One region of the Gryllotalpicola daejeonensis genome, then DNA from elsewhere that is predicted to be linked to it. Evidence: predicted binding sites of a transcription regulator. Region 1 holds the regulator's gene; the other holds the start of a gene.

Region 1 (4,809 bases):
GCTGCAGCGCCGTCCGCACCCCGACCCCAGCACCTACCTCGGCCGCGGCAAGGCGGAAGAGCTCGCCGCGATCGTCGCGCACCTCGGCGCTGACACGGTGATCGCCGACACCGAGCTCGCGCCGAGCCAGCGTCGTGCGCTCGAAGACGTCGTCAAGGTGAAGGTCATCGACCGCACCGCCGTGATCCTCGACATCTTCAGCCAGCACGCCAAGAGCCGCGAGGGCAAGGCGCAGGTCGAGCTCGCGCAGCTCGAGTACCTGCTGCCCCGTCTGCGCGGGTGGGGCGAGTCCATGAGCCGTCAGGCCGGTGGCCAGGTCGGCGGCGCCGGAAACGGCATGGGGAGCCGCGGCCCCGGTGAGACCAAGATCGAGCTCGATCGCCGCCGCATCCACTCGCGCATGGCGAAGCTGCGCCGTCAGATCAAGGACATGAAGCCGGCCCGTGACGCCAAGCGCGCGAATCGCCGCCGCAACGAGGTGCCATCGGTCGCCATCGCGGGCTACACCAACGCGGGCAAGTCGAGTCTGCTCAACCGCATCACGCGTGCGGGAGTGCTCGTCGAGAACGCCCTCTTCGCGACGCTGGACTCGACGGTGCGCCGCTCGCAGACACTCGACGGCCGACCGTACACGCTGGCCGACACCGTCGGATTCGTGCGCAACCTTCCCCACCAGCTCGTCGAGGCCTTCCGCTCGACGCTCGAGGAGGTTCAGGACTCCGACGTGATCGTGCACGTCGTCGACGCCTCTCACCCCGACCCGGCGAGCCAGCTGCAGACGGTGCGCGACGTCATCGGCGAGGTGGGTGCGCGAGACATCCCCGAGCTCGTGGTGTTCAACAAATCCGATCTGATCGATGACGACACCCGCCTCGTGCTGCGTGGACTCGTGCCCGGCGCCGTCTTCGCGAGCGCCCGCACCGGCGAGGGTATCGACGAGGTGCTCGCCCGCATCGCGTACCTGATTCCCGACCACTCGGTCCCGATCGAGCTGCTCGTCCCCTACGAGCACGGCGAGATCATCGCGGCGCTCCACGATCACGGCCGCGTGACCTCGCAGAGCTACACCGAGCAGGGCACGCGCATCTCGGCGCTCATCGACCCGAGCCGCGTCGCGCCGTTCGAGCCGTATCGCCTCGAGGCGGCTCCGCGCGCATGAGGAAGGTGCCGTTCTCGTTCGAGCTGCATCCCGCCCGCTCCGAGCACATCGCGAAGCAGCTGCCCGACCGCATCGCGCGCCTCGTCGCCGCGGGGCCCGAATTCGTCTCGGTGACCTACGGCGCGGGCGGTTCGTCGCAAGACGCATCGCTGGACGTGCTGAAGCACGTGATCGAGAACCACCCCGGAGTGCGGACCATGGCGCACCTCACCTGCGTCGGGTCGACGGTGCAGCACGCGCACGAAACCGTGCGGACCTTCATGGATGCCGGCGTGCACAGCTTCCTCGCCGTCCGCGGTGATCTGCCCGTCGGCGCACCTGAGGATGCCTTCCCCGGCGACATCCGCACAGCAGCCGAACTCGTCCAGCTGATCCATGCAGTCCAGAACGAGCGCAGGCCGTGGCGCGAGGTCGCGGTTCCGGGCACGCCGGGAATCACGGTCGACCGCGACGGGCGCGAGCGCGCGGCCATCGCCGTCGCCGCGTTCCCGAACGGACACCCGTCCTCCCGCTCCTGGCAGCAGGACATCGACACGCTGCTCGCCAAGCAAGCTGCCGGCGCCAACCTCGCGATCTGCCAGATGATCTTCCACGCCGAGGACTACTTCCGCATGGTCGACGCCGCGCGCGCCGCCGGTGTCGAGCTGCCGATCCTGCCCGCGATCACGCCCGTGACGACACCGGCGGGACTGGCGCGCAATCTCGAGCTCTCGGGCGAGCAAGCACCGGCCGACTTCGCCGTGGCGCTCGAGGTCGAGCCGACCGAGGCCGGTCGGCGCGAGATCGGCATCGACTTCGCCGCGAAGCTCACCGAGCGCCTCATCGAAGGCGGGGCGCCAGGCATCCATCTGTACACGCGGAACATGCACGAGGTACCCCTCGCCGTGCTTGCGCGCGTCGGCCTCATCGACGACGCGCGCTATGCGCAGTTGATCGCGCCCGAGTTCACGAGCGAGGCGCAGGCCATCGTCGGGGAGCCCGCCTCGTAGGCCCCCCGACGTGCTTGAGCGTCAGACCGCGCGCAGAACGGCGACGACCTTGCCGAGGATGACCGCCTCGTCGCCCACGATCGGCTCGAAGGCCGAGTTGCGCGGCAGCAGCCAGGTGTGGCCGTCACGCTGACGGAACACCTTCACCGTGGCCTCGCCCTCGAGCATCGCGGCCACGATCTCGCCGTTCACGGCGTCCTGCTGCTGGCGCACGACCACCCAGTCGCCGTCGCAGATCGCGGCGTCGATCATCGATTCGCCGGCGACCTTGAGCATGAACAGGTCGCCGTTGCCGACGAGGCGGCGGGGGAGGGGGAACACCTCTTCCACCTGCTGGTCGGCGGTGATGGGGATGCCTGCGGCGATGCGCCCGACGAGGGGAACGAGCATCGCGTCGCCGACGGGCGCCTTGGTCTCGAAGTCGTCGGTCTGCTCGGCCGGTGACGGAGGGTCGATGAGGATCTCGAGCGCGCGTGGCCGATTCGGGTCGCGGCGCAGGTAGCCGGAGAGCTCGAGCTGGTTGAGCTGGTGCGTCACGCTCGACAGTGAGGCGAGACCGACCGCGTCGCCGATCTCGCGCATGCTCGGCGGGTAGCCGCGCGCGGCGAGCGACTTCTTGATCACGTCGAGGATCGCGAGCTGCTTGTCGCTGAGGTTCTTGCGGCGGCGGGTACGGCGCTTCGGTGCAGCGCCGGTGTCGGCGCTGACGGCATCTGTGGTCACGTCAAATCCCCAATGTCAGTGGTCGCTGGTTGCATTTCCACCAGTGAGCCACACACTAGCGACAAACCCCCTCTGTGTAGGGGATTTGTTCGAGCGAGTCGCCGAAACCGGTGGATAAGTTCGTGAATCATGCGGGGCTTGCATCAAGTTTAGATCGAAGATAGGTTCGTAAGCGTCCGAAATATCGAACAGGCGTTCCGAACCAGGTGACGAAGGTTGAGGGTTGAGATGAGCAGCTTCACTGTTCACACGTCCGCGAGGGCAGCGTTCAACGTGCGACGGCCCGTCGGCACGCCGGCGCATCCCGGCCCGGCGGTTCGCTCGCGACTCCGTGTGACCCGGCGCGGCAGGCTCGCGCTGGTCGCGCTGGCGTCGGCGCCTCTGCTGGCCGCCGCGCTCTGGTTCGGCGTCAGCACCGGGGCCGCGTCCGCGCAGGCGCCGTCGGCGGCGACCGCACACGGCAGCGTCGAGCACGTCACTGTCGCGCAAGGTGAGTCGCTGTGGCAGATCGCCGAGCGTGTCGCCCCTCACGCCGACCCGCGTGAAGTGATCGACGCAATCGTTGACATGAACGGGCTGCAGAGCACCGTCGTGACGCCCGGCGAATCGCTCGCGATCCCCGCGCAGTACGCGAGGTAGCTCAAGCGGAGGCCTGTCAAGGCGCCGCCTACGATAGAGGCGTGACGTCTCTCTCAGACCTCCCGATCCGTGACGACCTGCGCGGCCGTGAGCCGTATGGCGCGCCGCAGAAGCATGTCAGGGTCGAGCTGAACGTCAACGAGAACACTCACCCCATCCCCGACGACGTGCAGGCCGACGTGCTCGAGCGGCTCGCGAAGGCTGTGAGCGGCGCGAATCGCTACCCCGACCGCGAGTTCGTCGAGCTGCGCGACGCGCTGGCCGGCTATCTGGGCCACGGCCTGACGCGCGACAACCTCTGGGCGGCGAATGGTTCGAACGAGATCCTGCAGCAGCTGCTCCAGGTGTTCGGTGGCCCGGGCCGCACTGTGCTCGGCTTCGCGCCGACATACTCGATGTATCCGCTGCTTGCCTCCGGCACCGGCACCGAGTGGGTCGCGGGCGACCGAGACGCCGATTATGAGCTGTCGGCTGAGCGAGCCGCCGACTGGGTGCGCCGCACTCAGCCTGACGTGGTGATCCTGTGCTCGCCGAACAACCCCACGGGCACGCCTCTGTCTCTCGACGTCGTCGAGGCGGTCTACGAGGTGGCGCCCGGCATCGTGATCGTCGACGAGGCATATGCCGAGTTCTTCCCGGCCGGTGAGCCGAGTGCGCTCACGCTGCTGCCTGGTCGTGAGCGCCTCGTCGTCTCGCGAACGATGAGCAAGGCGTTCGCCTTCGCGGGCGTCCGACTCGGGTACCTCGCGGCAGACCCCGCCATCGCCGACGCGCTCCGCCTCGTCCGGCTGCCGTACCACCTGTCCGCGCTGACGCAGGCGGCGGCGCTTGGGGCGCTCGCCCACGCGCGCGAGATGCTCGCGATGGTCGACGAGATCAAGGTGCAGCGCGACCGCATCGTCACCGAGTTGACGGCGCTCGGGTTCCACCCCTACCGCACGTGGTCCAACTTCGTCCTCTTCGATCGCGTCGCCAACCCGCGCGAGGTGTTCGACGAGCTGCTGGCGGAGGGCATCATCATCCGTGAGATGGGCATCCCGAACAGCCTCCGCGTCTCCGCGGGAACCGAGTCTGAGACGAGCGAGTTCCTCGACGCGATGGCTCGCTACGTCGAGCGTCACGGCAGCCCGCTCGCGGAAACATCCGAGCGCGCCCCAGTAGGCTGAGCGCATGACCGCAGGCCCCCGCACCGCCTCCATCACGCGAGAGACCAGTGAGTCGCGCATCGAGCTGAGCCTCGACCTCGATGGCACCGGGCGCAGCGACATCCAGAGCGCTGTGCCGTTCTACGACCACCTG
Region 2 (4,809 bases), on a different contig from region 1:
GAGCGTCTGGCCTTCGAACTTGCGCTCGTCGAACTCGCCGCGAACGTCATGCAACACGCCGACACCGGGGCCGGCGTCGCCTGCCGCCTGCGCATGATCGTCGACGAGGCATCCGTCAGCGCTCTGCTCAGCGACACGGGCCGCGCCGGCGACATCGACCTGGCCGCGTGCGAGATGCCGGACGAGCTCAGCGAGAGCGGCCGGGGCCTCGCCCTCGTGCAGCTCGTAGTGGACGAGCTCGGCTATCAGCGCGTGGGGTCGTCGAACCTGTGGACGATCCGCAAGGCACGCGCCGCCGCCTGAGCGTCACCGGGCGGCCCTCCCCCGCTTACGCGACGCGCTCGCCCGCGCGGGCCTCTGCCTGCTTCGACGATGAGAAGAAGCGTGCGAACAGGCGGGTCTGCGGCTTCTCGGTCTTTGCGTGGCCGGGGCACCACTGGCCAGCCTCGACGTTGGAACGGACCATCTCGATGTGCTGGCCGTCACCGGCCCACGTCGTCTTGGCGCACTCGGCGCACTTAACCGGGTAACACATGTCTCTCCTGGGGTCGGGTCCCGTTGAGCGATCAGGCGGTGGGGTTCTTCTTCGCCTGACATCAGCTTCGGGCATCAATCCGCGCCGAGTCCGCAACGCATCCTCAAGACCGGCTCAACCTTCGCTGAGGTCGGCGGGGGCGCCACCCCCGTCGGTGCTGCAAGGGGCAGACATCCCGCTCTCTGCGCCCGTATTGTCGATGCAATATGAACCGCGCATCGTTCCTCGGCAACACGCTCGTGCGGCAGACTCCGATCGCGGTGATCTTCGCCCTCGCGGCGGTATTCGGGCTGGTGATCCCCGAGATCCCGGTGACGAGCATGCCGACGTTCGTCGTGGGCATGGCCATCGCGGCCGTGGCGACGGGACTCGCGTTCGTCCCCGTGCACTCGCGCCTCGGGACGGCGCTGTTCACCATCGTGCCGGGCATCGACTTCATCGCGATCGCTCTGCTGCGGACGACGACCGGCGACTCCGCCTCGGTGTTCACCGCGCTCGTCGTGCTGCCGGTGTTCTGGGTGTCAGGTTCAGAAGGGCGCCGCTACGTCGTTTTCGGCGTCGTCGGCAGCATGTTCGTGATTCTCGCCCCGCTTGCGCTCGACCCGGGCAGCGGCCTGTCGAGCGCCGATCTCACCCGGGTTGTCGTGTATCTGATCGTGTTCAGCACCGTGAGCGGGGCCGTCAACGCGCTCACCGCTCGCTCGCGACTCAGGGTGCGCTTGGCGCAGCAGAACGAGGGACAGGTGCTCGAAGAGATCGGGCGAGCGGCCGCCGTGCAGCGTTCGCTGCTGCCCGATGCGAACCTGACCATCGGCGACGACATCTCGGTCGCCGGCACCTGCCAGCCGGCCACGAGCGTCGGCGGCGACTTCTTCGACTGGTACGACACGGGAAGCGGCGTCGCGATCACGCTGGGCGACGTGATGGGCAAGGGCGTCGGTGCCGGCCTGATCGCCGCGGCCGTGCGGGCGTCGGTGCGCAGCGCGTATTCCGTTGACGACCCTGCCGAGGCGCTGCAGCGCGCGTCGGACGGGCTCGAGGTGGCCAGCGATGTCTCCGACATCACGTTCACGACGCTTTTCCATGCGCGGCTGTCGACCGACGGGGTGCTGCACTGGGCCGACGCGGGGCACGGGCTGAGCGCCATCTTCCGTGCGGACGGCACCGTCGACCGACTCGCGTCGCAGAACCTTCCGCTCGGATTGCAGGTGGTCGAGCGCTGGCACACCAAGACAACCCGGCTCGACCCCGGCGACGTACTCGTGTCGGTCAGCGACGGCGTGCTCGACCTGTGGAGCGGCGTCGACGAGGCGATCGAGGGAATGAACGCGATCAGCCGTGAGGACTCGGACCCGAACGCGATCGTGGCGAAGTTCTCAGCGCTCGCCGCGCAGATTCCGCACGATGACGACATCACGGTCGTCGCCGTGCGGCGCGAGCCGCTGGATGCCGACCGCGAGCCGCTGGATGCCGAGCGCAAGCCGCTGGATGCCGAGCGCGAGCCGGCTGCGGCAGCCGGGGATGCCGGGGCGGCAGCCGTCGCGGCGTAGGCGGCGGGGGCCGCGCGAGCGGCGGCGCCGGGGCGGCGGGCGGCGCGGTCGGCGGCGTGAGCGCTGAGTGGCTCCGCGACCTGGATTCGAACCAGGACTTAACGGCTCCAAAGGCCGTCGTGCTGCCGTTACACCATCGCGGATCGGTTACCAGTCTGGCATTCCCGGGCTGGGTAGGCTGACCGCATGCCCGCACCCCAGGATGAAGTCGACCGCATCGTCGACGCCTGGCTGCGCGAGCGCCCCGATCTCGACTTCACACCTCTGCAGGTGCTCTCGCGCGTCGACCGGCTGTCGCGCCACCTCGAGACGGCTCGGCGCGCGGCGTTCAGCCGCTCCGGCCTGCAGTCGTGGGAGTTCGACGTGCTCGCCGCCTTGCGCCGCGCAGGCGCCCCCTATCAGCTCTCCCCCAAGGCGCTGCTGCAGCAGACCCTGGTCTCGTCCGGCACGATGACGAACCGCATCGACCGGCTCGTCGAGCGCGGCTTCGTGCAGCGTTCGAGCGACCCGGCCGACGGCCGAGGCGTTCTCGTGCGGATGACGCGATCGGGATTGACCCACGTGGATGCCGCGATCACGCGTCTCGTCGACGCCGAGGCCGGCATCCTCAAGGGGCTCAGCGCGAACGATCAGACGCGGCTCGGCACGCTGTTGCGGAAGCTGACGGTCGATTTCGACGGGCCGTGAGCTGGGCACGGATGCCGGGGCTGTGCGGCTGGGTGTGGAGAAGTCGCTGGGCTTCCTGCACTTGTGAATAAGTATTCTATTGTTTCCTAGCCATTTTCGGATGCTTGGCGTAGTCTTGTTCTATGTCGAAGGTCGGGTCTGCCGCGTGCGGGGCGCTTGCGCGCCTGGCGGGTGTGCTGCCTGTGGACCCTTCGGCTTTGACGGATGGGCAGCTGGTGCGGCTGGCGGAGGATCTTGCCGCGGTGCACCGTCACCTTGATGCGGTGGAGCTGGCTGTGGCCGGGGAGGTGCAGCACCGCTCGGACCCCGAGTCGCCGGATTCTCTGGCGCGGCGGTTGGGGTTCAAGACCGCCGCCGGGGCGATCCAGGGTCTGACGAAGAGCTCGGGCAAAGAGGCTCAGAAGCTGGTCGCCCAGGCGACCGAGCTCAAGAAGCTGCCCACGGTCGAGCAGGCGGTTCTAGACGGGCGGATCGGCCGGGAGGCGGCGGCGGCGATCAGCTCGGAGCTGCAGAAGGCCGCCGGGAAGGATCTCGGCCGTGCCGACGCCGTTCAGGTGGCCCAGGTCGAGGCCGAGCTCGTCGAGCTGGCCACCACGGCCGGTGCCGACGAGGTGAAGGCCAAGGCGGCGGAGAAGGCCGCGCTGTTGGACGTTCGGGTCGTCGAAGACCAGGCGGCGAAGGCGATGGCGGAGCGGTTCTTCTGGATCAGCCCCACGGTGGATGGGGTGGCGAAGGTGTCCGGCCTGCTGCCAGCCGGGCACGCCGCCGTCATCCGCGGGGTCTTCGACGCGTTCGTCAACCCGAAAGGGAAGAAGACCGTCACCTTCACCCCCGCCGACGAGGTCACACCAGAGGACTCGCGCACGGCCGGGCAGAAGCGGGCGGACCTGTTCCGGGACATCTGCGCCGCCCAGGCCCGCTCGGCCGAGGCGCCGGACATGGGCGGGGACCACCCCACCGTGTGGATCTCCACCACGGTGAAGGAGCTTCATTCGGGTGAGGGGTTGGCGTTCTACGCCGGCACCCCCGAACCCGTGCCTGTGGCTGAGGCCGAGCTGGCTGCCTGCGCGGGCGGGATCCAGACGGTGATCTTCGACGACGACGGCGAAGTCCTGCGGCTCGGGCGCAGCGTGCGCGGGTTCACCCGCCGCCAAAGGCGCGCGATCGCCCTGCGGGACGGGGGCACGTGCCTGATCCCGGGGTGCACGGTCCCGGCGCAGTGGTGCGAGGTCCACCACGTCGTCAGCTACAAAGACGGCGGCAACACCGACCTCGACAACGGGGTGCTCCTGTGCTGGTTCCACCACCACGAAATCGACCACGGACCCTGGCACATCCGGATCATCACCGGCACCCCCGAGGTGCGTTACGCCCACGGCGGGCGGGTCATCGACTGGGCATCAGCCGGAAACGGAACCGCCGCACGACTCAGAGCCCAGGCGGGAGCGCCACCCGGGGCCGCGGCATCACCCGGGGCGCCACCCGGGGCAGCACCGGGCGCTTAGCCCCACCCCGAGACGACAGCTGGACAATCGGGCCGGTGGCGCCGCCCGAGGTCAGGTGTGACGTCAGCTGCGATGCCCGTGGCGACGGCGGCTGACCGCTACACGTCGACCGGCTCGAGGCGAGCGGCACGACGCGCAGCCTCGGCCAGGTCGCCGAGGAGCGTCGCGGTGTCATCCCACCCGATGCAGGCATCCGTAATGGACTTGCCGTATTCGAGACCCTCGAGACCCGCATCGGTCAGCTTCTGCGCACCCGGCTCGATGAAGCTCTCGATCATGACACCCGCGATCGGCTCGCCATCCGCGATCTGCGCCGCGAGCTCGTGCGCCACTTCCAGCTGCCGGATGTGGCTCTTGCCGCTGTTCGCGTGGCTCGCATCCACGATGATGCGCGGACTGAGACCCGCACGCGCGAGCAGCCTTGCCGAGTAGATGACGTTGTGCGTTCCGTAGTTCGGCCCGAACCGGCCACCGCGCAGGATGATGTGGCCCGCGTTGTTGCCACGGGTCGTGACGATGGCGGCGCGGCCCT

Evidence for each region. The regulator LexA, encoded in region 1, represses DNA repair genes until DNA is damaged. The targets are predictions, from matches to a motif close to TCGAACANNTGTTCGA.
Region 2: ABD736_RS06460 (HNH endonuclease signature motif containing protein) is a predicted target of LexA. The motif match lies at 2,836-2,851, and genes of this name have one in related genera.

The regions. Positions count from the first base shown of each region.
Region 1 covers NZ_BAABBV010000002.1:20,881-25,689, reverse strand. The annotation lists gene hflX (GTPase HflX) at 1-1,159, shown strand, start outside; gene ABD736_RS12995 (methylenetetrahydrofolate reductase) at 1,156-2,148, shown strand; gene lexA (transcriptional repressor LexA) at 2,170-2,871, opposite strand; gene ABD736_RS12985 (LysM peptidoglycan-binding domain-containing protein) at 3,100-3,510, shown strand; gene ABD736_RS12980 (histidinol-phosphate transaminase) at 3,552-4,676, shown strand; gene hisB (imidazoleglycerol-phosphate dehydratase HisB) at 4,681-4,809, shown strand, end outside.
Region 2 covers NZ_BAABBV010000001.1:1,296,785-1,301,593, forward strand. The annotation lists gene ABD736_RS06435 (ATP-binding protein) at 1-303, shown strand, start outside; gene ABD736_RS06440 (hypothetical protein) at 329-535, opposite strand; gene ABD736_RS06445 (PP2C family protein-serine/threonine phosphatase) at 742-2,085, shown strand; tRNA gene ABD736_RS06450 (tRNA-Gln) at 2,154-2,228, opposite strand; gene ABD736_RS06455 (MarR family winged helix-turn-helix transcriptional regulator) at 2,272-2,772, shown strand; gene ABD736_RS06460 (HNH endonuclease signature motif containing protein) at 2,895-4,277, shown strand; gene ABD736_RS06465 (3-deoxy-7-phosphoheptulonate synthase) at 4,376-4,809, opposite strand, start outside.